2 regions of the Stenotrophomonas sp. Steno-C15 genome follow, and region 2 is predicted to be linked to the other one. Evidence: predicted binding sites of a transcription regulator. Region 2 holds the regulator's gene; the other holds the start of a gene.
The links. Region 2 encodes HrcA, which represses chaperone genes, less so after heat shock. Its sites were predicted from a motif close to TTNGCACTCNNNNNNNNNGAGTGCNAA; they were not measured.
Positions count from the first base shown of each region.

Region 1: AC06FB_RS08715 (co-chaperone GroES) is a predicted target of HrcA. The motif match lies at 3,500-3,526, and genes of this name have one in related genera.

Region 1 covers NZ_JBWJPF010000008.1:75,717-81,062, reverse strand. The annotation lists gene AC06FB_RS08730 (protein-disulfide reductase DsbD family protein) at 1-1,066, opposite strand, end outside; gene cutA (divalent-cation tolerance protein CutA) at 1,063-1,401, opposite strand; gene AC06FB_RS08720 (endonuclease) at 1,470-3,260, opposite strand; gene AC06FB_RS08715 (co-chaperone GroES) at 3,573-3,860, shown strand; gene groL (chaperonin GroEL) at 3,942-5,346, shown strand, end outside.
Region 2 covers NZ_JBWJPF010000002.1:5,367-10,712, reverse strand. The annotation lists gene AC06FB_RS01985 (SGNH/GDSL hydrolase family protein) at 1-587, opposite strand, end outside; gene AC06FB_RS01980 (LysR family transcriptional regulator) at 685-1,602, shown strand; gene recN (DNA repair protein RecN) at 1,646-3,307, opposite strand; gene hrcA (heat-inducible transcriptional repressor HrcA) at 3,422-4,486, shown strand; gene grpE (nucleotide exchange factor GrpE) at 4,550-5,065, shown strand; gene dnaK (molecular chaperone DnaK) at 5,272-5,346, shown strand, end outside.

The DNA of each region.
Region 1 (5,346 bases), on a different contig from region 2:
GTTCGCTGTTCGGCACGGTCGGCAGCAGGCGCAACGGGGTGCCGTTGGCCGCCTCGCGCGGTGCGGCGCTGCCCGCCGGCAGCGGTCGGATCATTTCGCTGCGTGGCGCAGGCTGGCCGGCGTGGGCGCTGATCTTTCCCGCGGGGATCGACAGCTTCACCCGGCGGGTCATCGGCGGGTAGCAGATGCCATCGGTCTGGCAACCCTGGAAGGTCACCACCAGTGTGCTGTCCACCGCGTCGGTCACCGTGCGGCGTAGCGGCAGCGGCACTTCGACCTGGTTGAAGTACACCGACACATCGCCGAAGTGCTCGTCGCGATGCGACTGCGCGGCGGGCCAGCGCGGCGCATCTGCCAGCACACCGGCACTGCCTTCCAGCTTCAGCGAGGTGCGATCGCGATACAGGTAGTAGCCCGGCGCGGGACTGAAGCGCAGCAGCAGGGTGTTGCCATCGCTGGCGATCGCGTCGAAGCCGAAGGCCTGTTCGGAGGGCAGCGGAAGCGCCTGGCTGTTGCTGCTGCCGGGCAGGCGCAGGCCACCACCGCTGCCGGCCCCGGCAAGCGGAGTGTTGAACGCGCTCACGCCGGTGACCCGCGCGGTTGGCAGGGCGGCTGCGGCGCCACCGCCACCACCGGGCAGTGTCACCTGGACCACGCGCTTCTGCGGCGGGTAGCAGACACCGGCATCGGCGCAGCCCTGGTAGCGCACTTCCAGGCTGAGGGTGCCGGCCGCATCCGTCGGGGCGCCCGGCAGCGAAACCTGCAGGCGTTCGCGGTAGGTCTCGACCTCGCCGAAGAAATCGTCGTGGTGCTTGGTGCCGCTGGGCATCTGCAGCGCACCGGCATTGAAGGCCGGGTCGGCCTTGACGCTGGTGCGGTGGCGATAGAGGTAGTACCCCGGCGCGATCTTGAACTGCAGCTGGATCTGGTTCCGCTCCGGCGCACTGGCGGTCAGCGCGAACGCCTGGTCCACCGGCAGCAGATCTTTCTCGTCCAGGGCGAATGCAGGCAGGGCCAGCGAGAGCAGGGCGCACAGCGCGGCGGCACGGGCAAACAGATTCATCAAGCGGTGTCCTCCCGGGTCTGCGCCCGGATCCAATCCAGATAGGCCGGCAGTCCGGCCCGGGCTTCGACCGCGATGCACTCGGGGAGTTCATACGGATGCAGTTCGACGATCCGTGCCATCGCTGCCTCCACGCGGCTGGCCGTAGTCTTCACCAGCAGCTGCAGCTCGGCATCGGTAGTGACCTCGCCCTGCCAGCGGTAGGTCGACTGCGCCCCTTCCAGGCGCGTCACGCAGGCGGCCAGGCGCTCGCCGACCAGCGCATGCGCGATGCGCTCGGCACTGGCCCGGTCCGGGCAGGTGGTCAACAGCAGCAGGACGGGATCGACGGTCGGCATGACCGTCGAGTATAGGGCCGCCGCCGGATCAAGGTCCGGCGGCGGCGATGGACCGCTGCGTTGCGCGGTCAGTTGGCCAGCTGGCAGGTCGCCGGCTTGGCCGAGGTGAACAACGCCGGCGTCGCCCACTCGGGGTGGTCGATGAACGGGTTGCGGTTGCCCTGGAAGCTGTAGATCACGTCGTTGCGCGCGCGCTCGGCGTCGTCCGGCGGATCGGACAGATGCCAGTCGATCAGGGTCGAGAGCAGGCCCATGTAGGCCGGCGAACTGCTGGTCCTGACGATCCGGCTGCGGTCGTCGGTCAGCTCCAGGTCCGGCTCGGACTGGCCTGTGGCTGCATCCTTGCCGCCCTCGTAGCGGATCGCCATGTACATCACCGCGCGCGCCATGTCGCCCTTGCGATGGCCCCACACCTCGAAGGTGCCGGTGTTGCCGTCCGGCGTGCGCACCCAGTTGGAATTGCCCGGGTAGCCGCCGCTGCCGCCGCCATGGCCGTTGTTGGCCTCGGTGGCGCGCTCGCCACAGTTGGCATCGCACTTGCCGAACGGCTTGTTGCCGCGGTCGGCATTCCACTGCGCATCGGTCAGGTACAGCATGTGGGTGTCGGTGTAGGGCGCGTAGGGCAGGCCCTTGTCGCCGGTGGTGCTGGCAAAGCCCAGCGAGTTCGGCCAGGTGTGCTCGCGGTTGTAGGTCAGGCCGCTGCCCGTGCCAGCGCGATCGCTGACCTTGGCGTAGCTGCGGTTGCGATAGGCATCGAGGATGCGGTTGGGATTGTTCGGATCCTCGTCGGCGATCTCCAGGATGGTCCAGGTGCTGGTGCCCGACCCGCTGTACGGATAGGCGGTGTGGCCCTTGATGGTCGCGTGCAGCGAGCAGCGCAGCTGGCTCGGGCTGGAGGTGTTGACCCTGGAGTAGTAGCCCGCCGGTACGCCGGGATTGCCCGGATCGGGGTTGCCCGTGGCGCTGGCCACGGTGAAGGCGATGCGGCTGTCGGCAGCCGGATGCGCGCCCTGCAGGTCGGTGATGCGCGCGGCGCGGATGTCGAAGCGGCAGGCCTCACCGGCCACCAGCGCGGTGTTGGTGGACAGCTTCACGCTCCTGCCGCTGGCCGGGTGGGTCAGCGGTACGCTGCCGGAGGCGCCGCAGCTCAGCGCGAAGGCGCCGCTGGCCAGGTTCACCGTCTCGCTGAACACCACTTCCAGATCGGCCGCGGCCGGGAACGTGCTGCTGCCCTGGGCGGGGGTGGTGGTGGACACCGATGGCGGCGTATTGGGACCGGGCGTACCCCCACCGCTGAAGGTCTGGCCGTTGTTGCAGCTGCCGAAGGTCTGCGTCGCCGATTCGGCCCAGGTGAAGTGGGCGTACTGGCTGCCGCTGCCCGTCAGCTGCAGTGAGGTGCCAGGGGCCGTGCTGTTGGTCTCGGCCACCGGAATGTTCTGGCTGGTCATGCCTGCGGCAGGACCGCCGGAGGCAGTGATCGTGCCCTCATAGCTGAGGAACTGGACCACCTTGCCGCTGGCGTCGACCAGCGCGATGCCGTCGTTGGGACCGTTCTGGATGCCGTTGGTCGGATAGCTGACCACGGCCAGGGTGGCGCTGCCGCACCCGGCGGCGCTGCCGGCAGGGACGGCCGTGTTGGCGTACACCGAAGCGGCCGACGGCGTGCTGCCGTTGTAGAGATACAGCCGATAGCCGGACAGATCCTCGCCGGCGGTGGCCACGACCTCGATCGCCTCGCCGACGTCACCGGCTGCGGTGCTGTCGTCGTAATGCAGTTCGTTGATGAAGACCTCGGCCTGGGCCGGCGCGGTGGCCAGGGCCAGCACGCAGGCGGTGGCGAGCGGGGACAGCAATCGCATCGACGACTCCTTGTGATTGGGAATGCGCGGCCGAGCCTAAGGCCGATCCAGTGACACTTTGTCGTAAATGAACGTCAGATATCTGACAGTGCGACGTTGGTCACCTAATTCGGGGCCACCCCACCGCACTGCCGCAGCGTCCGGCGCGGAAACTTTTTTCGCGACGCCCCTTGAAAGCCTCCCGGGGGGCTCCATCTCTGCCGTGCTCCCGACCTTGTCGGGTTTCTTCACGTGCGGTTCTGGCACTCGCCTGGTGCGAGTGCTAACATCGCCGGACTTTTTTAGACCAATCAATCACTTAAGAGGTCTCCTATGAGCATCAAGCCGCTGCACGACCGCGTTGTGGTCAAGCCGATCGAAGCCGACGAAATCTCCGCCGGTGGCATCGTCATCCCCGACTCGGCCAAGGAAAAGTCCACCAAGGGTGAAGTCGTGGCCGTCGGCCCCGGCAAGCCGCTGGACAACGGCAGCGTGCGCGCGCCGTCGCTGAAGGTCGGTGACAAGGTCATCTACGGCCAGTACGCCGGCAGCTCGTACAAGAGCGAAGGCGTCGAGTACAAGGTCCTGCGCGAAGACGACGTGCTCGCCGTCATCGGCTGAGCCCCGCCGCGACCTGTTTCAACCTGATCCCCACATCCCAGCCGCCGGGCACGGCCCGGCGCGACCAATGAGGTAATTGCAATGGCTGCCAAGGATATCCGTTTCGGTGAAGACGCCCGTTCGCGCATGGTGCGCGGCGTCAACGTTCTCGCCAATGCCGTCAAGGCCACCCTCGGCCCGAAGGGCCGCAATGTCGTGCTCGAGAAGAGCTTCGGCGCCCCGACCATCACCAAGGACGGCGTCTCCGTCGCCAAGGAAATCGAACTGGCTGACAAGTTCGAGAACATGGGCGCGCAGATGGTGAAGGAAGTTGCTTCGCGCACCAACGACGACGCCGGCGACGGCACCACCACCGCCACCGTGCTGGCCCAGGCCCTGATCCGCGAAGGCGCCAAGGCCGTTGCTGCCGGCATGAACCCGATGGACCTCAAGCGCGGTATCGACAAGGCCGTCGTGGCTGCCGTCACCGAGCTGAAGAACATCTCCAAGCCGACCGCTGACGACAAGGCGATCGCCCAGGTCGGCACCATCTCGGCCAACTCGGACGAGTCGATCGGCCAGATCATCGCTAACGCGATGAAGGAAGTCGGCAAGGAAGGCGTGATCACCGTTGAAGAAGGCTCGGGCCTGGACAACGAGCTGGACGTGGTCAAGGGCATGCAGTTCGACCGCGGCTACCTGTCCCCGTACTTCATCAACAACCAGCAGTCGCAGACCGCTGACCTGGATGAGCCGTTCATCCTGCTGCACGACAAGAAGATCTCCAACGTCCGTGACCTGCTGCCGGTGCTGGAAGGCGTCGCCAAGGCCGGCAAGCCGCTGCTGATCGTGGCCGAGGAAGTCGAAGGCGAAGCGCTGGCGACCCTGGTGGTCAACACCATCCGTGGCATCGTCAAGGTTGTGGCCGTGAAGGCCCCGGGCTTCGGCGATCGTCGCAAGGCGATGCTGGAAGACATGGCCGTGCTGACCGGAGGCACCGTGATCTCCGAAGAAGTGGGCCTGTCGCTGGAGAAGGCCACCATCAAGGACCTGGGCCGCGCCAAGAAGGTGCAGGTCTCCAAGGAGAACACCACCATCATCGACGGCGTGGGCGACAAGGCTGCGGTCGAATCGCGCGTTGCGCAGATCAAGACCCAGATCCAGGACACCTCCTCGGATTACGACCGCGAGAAGCTGCAGGAACGCGTGGCCAAGCTGGCCGGCGGCGTTGCCGTGATCAAGGTGGGTGCGTCCACCGAAATCGAAATGAAGGAAAAGAAGGATCGCGTCGACGACGCCCTGCACGCTACCCGTGCAGCCGTTGAAGAAGGCGTGGTTCCGGGCGGCGGCGTTGCACTGGTCCGTGCGGTCACCGCGCTGGCCGGCCTGAAGGGCGCCAACGAAGACCAGAACCACGGCATCCAGATCGCCCTGCGCGCGATGGAAGCCCCGCTGCGCGAGATCGTCGCCAACGCCGGCGAAGAGCCGTCCGTCATCGTCAACAAGG
Region 2 (5,346 bases):
CTGCGCGCGCGGGCTGCGGTTTCGACGTCGATGCCGGACAGCAGCAGGCGGGCCGTGGTACTGCGGGCCCCGTCCAGGTCCGCAGCCAGGCTCTGGTCACCCAGCGCGATCCAACTGGTCTGCCGGCCCTCCCAGTGGAACGTCCGCAGCGGCGTGGGCTGTGGCAGATGGATGCTGACCTGCAGCGACTGCAGGTTGCGCGTGGGCAGTGGCAGCGCGTCGCTGAGCCGGTCCTGGCCAGGCGCGATCAGCACGCCGGGCTGGCCATCGAAGGTCAGCGCCTGCGGCACCTCGCCCGGATGTGCCGCCAGGGTGGCCCGGCCCACCCTCAGTGGCTGTGTCCCGTAGGCGTTGCTCAAGCGGACACGCAGGCGCGAGCCGCCCAGGCTGATGCGGACGGTCTGGCGGAAGGTCTGGTCGGCCAGCTCTGCGGGGATCAGCGTCGGAAACAGGAAGTCTGCCTGCCAAACCGGTTGTGGACTGGCTTGCCAGCTGGCCACCCAGTGCCGGGGAGGGGCGGCCGTGGCGCTGGCTGCTGCGGACAGGGTGAGCAGGGCAGCGGTGGTCAACGTGCTCAGGCGGTTCATCGGAAGGGTCCGTCGGAAGGAGGGGCCATGGTGTCCCTGCCGCTTTCTGTGAACTAGACTGCGCCTGGATAATCATCTGTGAACTGGATTCATCACCATGGCGCGACCCGACATCAATCGCTCCGGCGAGCTGGAAGTGTTCGTGAGGGTGATCGAAACCGGCGGATTCTCCGCGGCGGCCCGCAGCCTGGACATGACGCCCTCGGCGGTCAGCAAGCTGGTGGCGCGGCTGGAGCAGCGGCTGGGCACGCGCCTGCTGCAGCGATCCACCCGCCAGCTGCAGCTGACCCCGGAGGGCTGCGCCTTCTACGAGCGCGGGCTGCGCGTGCTTGCTGACCTGGAAGAGGCCGAGCGCTGTGCGAGCGCGCATGCCGAACCGCGCGGGCGGCTGCGGGTGAATGCCAACGTGCCCTTCGGCCAGCATTTCCTGCTGCCGTTGCTGCCCATGTTCCTGCAGCAGCACCCGCAGGTGGGGGTGGATCTGACCCTGACCGATGAAGTGATCGATCTGCTCGAGCAGCGCACCGATGTGGCCGTGCGGGCCGGTCCGCTGAAGAGTTCCAGCCTGGTGGCACGACGGTTGGGGGCGACGCGGATGATGATCGTGGCCTCACCCGGCTATGCGCAGCGACACGGTCTGCCTGGCAACGTCGACGACCTGCAGACGCACAACCGGCTGGACATCGGCCATGCGCGGGCGATGCAGGGGTGGCCGCTGCTGCAGGGCGGCCAGGTGCTGCGCGTGCCCACCAGCGGCAATGCGCGCGCCAGCAACGGCGATGCCCTGCGGCAGCTGGTGCTGGGAGGGCTCGGGCTGGCCCGGCTGGCCGCGTTCCAGGTCAGGGACGACATAGCGGCCGGGCGGCTGCTGCCGGTGCTGGAAGAGGCCAATCCCGGCGATCTGGAAGAGGTGCACGCGGTATTCCTGGGGCAGGGTGGCTATCTGCCGCTGCGGGTGCGTGCGTTCCTGGATTTCCTGGTGGAAAAGGTGGATCTGGCGCGGCCGCTGGGGTGAACCTGCGGTGGGACGGACCGGGCGTCGCTCGGCGCCGCCGGCGTCAGACCTGCAGCAGCTTGCGGGCGGCGGCGCGCGCTTCCTTGCTCACTTCGACGCCACCGAGCATGCGTGCCAGTTCTTCCTCGCGTGCCTTGAGGTCCAGCTTCTCCACCGCACTCTGGGTCATGCCTTCCACCGGTGCCTTGCTGACCCGGTAGTGGGCATGGCCCTTGGACGCGACCTGCGGCAGGTGGGTCACGCACAGCACCTGGCGCTTCTCGCCAAGGGCGCGCAGTTTCTGGCCGACGATGTCGGCCACCGCGCCACCAATGCCCGAGTCGACTTCGTCGAACACCATGGTCGGCACGGCGTCCAGGTCGAGCGCGGCCACTTCGATTGCCAGCGAGATGCGCGACAGTTCGCCACCCGAGGCCACCTTGCGCAGGGCGCGTGGTGGTTGACCGGCATTGGCCGCGACCAGGAACTCCACGCGTTCGGCGCCCTGCGGGTCGGGCTTGCCGCCGTCCTGGGGTTCCAGCTCGATCAGGAACTGGCCACCGCCCATGCCCAGCTCGGCGATGATGCCGGTGGTGGTGGTCGACAGCGCGGCCGCCGCACTGCGCCGGCTTGTGGTCAGTGCTTCGGCCTGCACCCGCCAGGCGGCCGCGGCCTTGTCGATCTCGCCGGCCAGGCGCTGCAGCCGTTCGTCGGCGCCGCGCAGCTGCTCCACTTCGGCATGCATGCGCTCGCGCTGCGCGCCCAGTTCGTCCATCGGCACGCGATGCTTGCGCGCAAGGTCGTGCAGGCGGCCGAGACGGCGCTCGTTCTCCTCGAACTGCTCGGGGTCGGCATCCAGGTCGTCGTGCACGCGGTCGAGCAGGGACAGGGCTTCGTGCAGCTGGATCGACGCGTTTTCGATCAGGCTGTCCACCTCGCCCAGGCGCGGGTCGTGTTCGATCAGCCGGGCCAGTTCGTGCCGCACCTGCTGCAGCTGATCCAGCGCCGAGCTGCCCTCGTCGCCGTTGAGCTGGTTGCTGGCGGCCTGGCAGGCGGTCAGCAGCGCGCTGGCATGGGCCTGGCGCCGATGGCTGGCGCCCAGCGCGAGGATCGATTCGGGCTCCAGATCCTCACGGTCCAGTTCGCGCAGCTGATGCTCGAGGAAACCGATACGGTCACTGACGTCGCCCTGCTGCGACAGCGCCAGGGATTCATCGACCAGTGCCTGCCAGGCGGCTGCGGCGCGGCGGACCTGACGGCGCTCTTCCTCGTTGCCGGCATAGGCATCGAGCAGGGCCAGCTGGGAAGGACGCGCCAGCAGGGCCTGCTGTTCATGCTGGCCGTGGATTTCCACCAGCAGCGCGGCCAGTTCGCCCAGCTGGGCGAGGGTGACCGGGCGGCCGTTGATCCAGGCCCGCGAACCGCCGTCGGCGCGGATCACGCGGCGCAGCTGGCACTGGTCCTCATCGTCCAGCTCGTTGTCGGCCAGCCACTGGCGTGCGGCCTGCAGATGCTCCAGCGCGAACTCGGCCGACAGCTCGGCACGGGCGGCACCGTGGCGGACCACGCCACTGTCGGCGCGCAGGCCGGACAGGAAGCCCAGCGCGTCGACCATCAGCGACTTGCCGGCGCCGGTCTCGCCTGAAACCACGGTCATGCCAGGCCCGAATTCAAGTTCGGTAGCGCGGACGACGGCGAAATCCTTGATCGATAGGTGTCTGAGCATGGGTCTGGGGGTATCTGAGCCGCGCAACGCTAGCACGCGCACGCGGGCGGTCCAATGGCTTGCCAAGGTGATCCGGCGCCATTATCTAGTCTCCGTGTCTCACAGGTTGATTCCATGCACGGTTCCGCCGACCAACTCGCCCCGCGCGCGCGCCATCTGCTGCGCACGCTGATCGCGCGCCACATCCAGGATGGTGAGCCCGTGGGCTCGCAGACGCTGGCGCGCGTGGCCGGGCTGGAAGTCAGCCCGGCCACCATCCGCAACATCCTCGGCGACCTGGAGGACCTGGGCCTGCTGGCGTCGCCGCATACCTCCGCCGGGCGGATCCCGACCGCGCATGGCTACCGGGTGTTTGTCGACAGCCTGCTGCAGATGCAGCCGCCGGGCGAGGGCGAGCTGGCCCGCTTGCGCCAGGAACTGGCCGGTGGCGGCAGCACCCAGGCCCTGCTCGGCAGTGCCTCCGAGCTGCTGTCGGCGATGAGCCACTTCGTCGGCGTGGTCAGCGCGCCGCGGCGCGAGCAGTTCGCCTTCCGCCAGATCGATTTCGTGGCGCTGGACGGCCGCCGGGTGCTGGCGATCCTGGTGTTCGCCGACAACGAGGTCCAGAACCGGGTGATCGAAACCCGCCAGGACTTCGCGCCGGGCCAGCTGGAGCAGGTCGCCAATTACCTCAACGCCCATTTCGCCGGGCTGCCGCTGGCGGAGATCCGGGCGCGCCTGCTGCTGGAGCTGCGCGATGCCCGCTCCGAGCTGGAGCAGCTGCTGGCGCACAGCATCGAACTGGCCGAGCAGGCCCTGCAGCCCGCGGCCGACGACATGCTGGTGGCGGGCCAGACCCGCCTGATGGGGGTCCAGGACCTGTCCGACCTGGAGCGCCTGCGTGAACTGTTCGAGCTGTTTTCCAGCAAGCGCGAGATCCTGCAGCTGCTGGAGCGGACCATCCAGGCCCCGGGCGTGCGCATCTTCATCGGCGAAGAGACCGGGATGATGCCGCTGCAGGGCGTTTCGCTGGTGACCGCCCCGTATGCGGCCAACGGGCAGGTGCTGGGCGTGCTGGGGGTGATCGGGCCGAAGCGGATGGCCTACGACCGCATGATCCCGCTGGTACAGGCCACCGCCGACGTGCTGGGCGCGGCCTTTTCACCGACCGGGCGCGGATCCGGTGCCGCGGACGCTTGAAACGCAGCATCCCGCCCACACTAGGGTGGGTGGAGGCGGGGAGTGACCGCCAGGGACCCAGACATGAACCACGAACATCCAGATTTCGAATCCCAGCAGAGCGCCGCCGACGCGGCCGCCGCAGCAGGCGTCAATGACGAAGTGGAGCGCCTGCGCGCGGAAGTCGAGCAGGTCAGGGCCGATGCGCTGCGTGAGCGCGCCGACCTGGAGAACCAGCGCAAGCGCGTGGCCCGCGACATCGAGCAGGCCCGCAAGTTCGCCAACGAGAAGCTGCTGGGCGAACTGCTGCCCGTGTTCGACAGCCTGGATGCCGGCCTGAAGGCCGCCGGCGACGACCCGCACCCGCTGCGCGAGGGCCTGGAGCTGACCTACAAGCAGCTGCTGAAGGTCGCCGCCGACAACGGCCTGGTCCTGATTGACCCGACCGGCCAGCCGTTCAACCCGGAGCACCACCAGGCGATCAGCCAGGTGCCGGCCCCGGACGCCGCCCCGGGCAGCGTGGTGACCGTGTTCCAGAAGGGCTATCTGCTCAACGAGCGCCTGCTGCGGCCGGCGCTGGTGGTGGTGGCCGCCGACTGAGCGGTCGATCCGGGAGCGGCCGCCGGGCATGGCCCGGCGCTACCCCCGGATCGTCATCGCCGGGCCATGCCCGGCGAACCTTGAACGGCTGAACACAGCGTTCGGGAGATGGCTTGAATGTTCCACGAGCCTCCCCCACATCCCATTCATCCACCGGCCGAGCGGCCGGACTGACATCCACACAGCATTTCTCAGGAGTCTCCCCCATGGGCAAGATCATTGGTATCGACCTCGGCACCACCAACTCGTGCGTGGCGATCATGGACGGCGGCAAGGCCCGC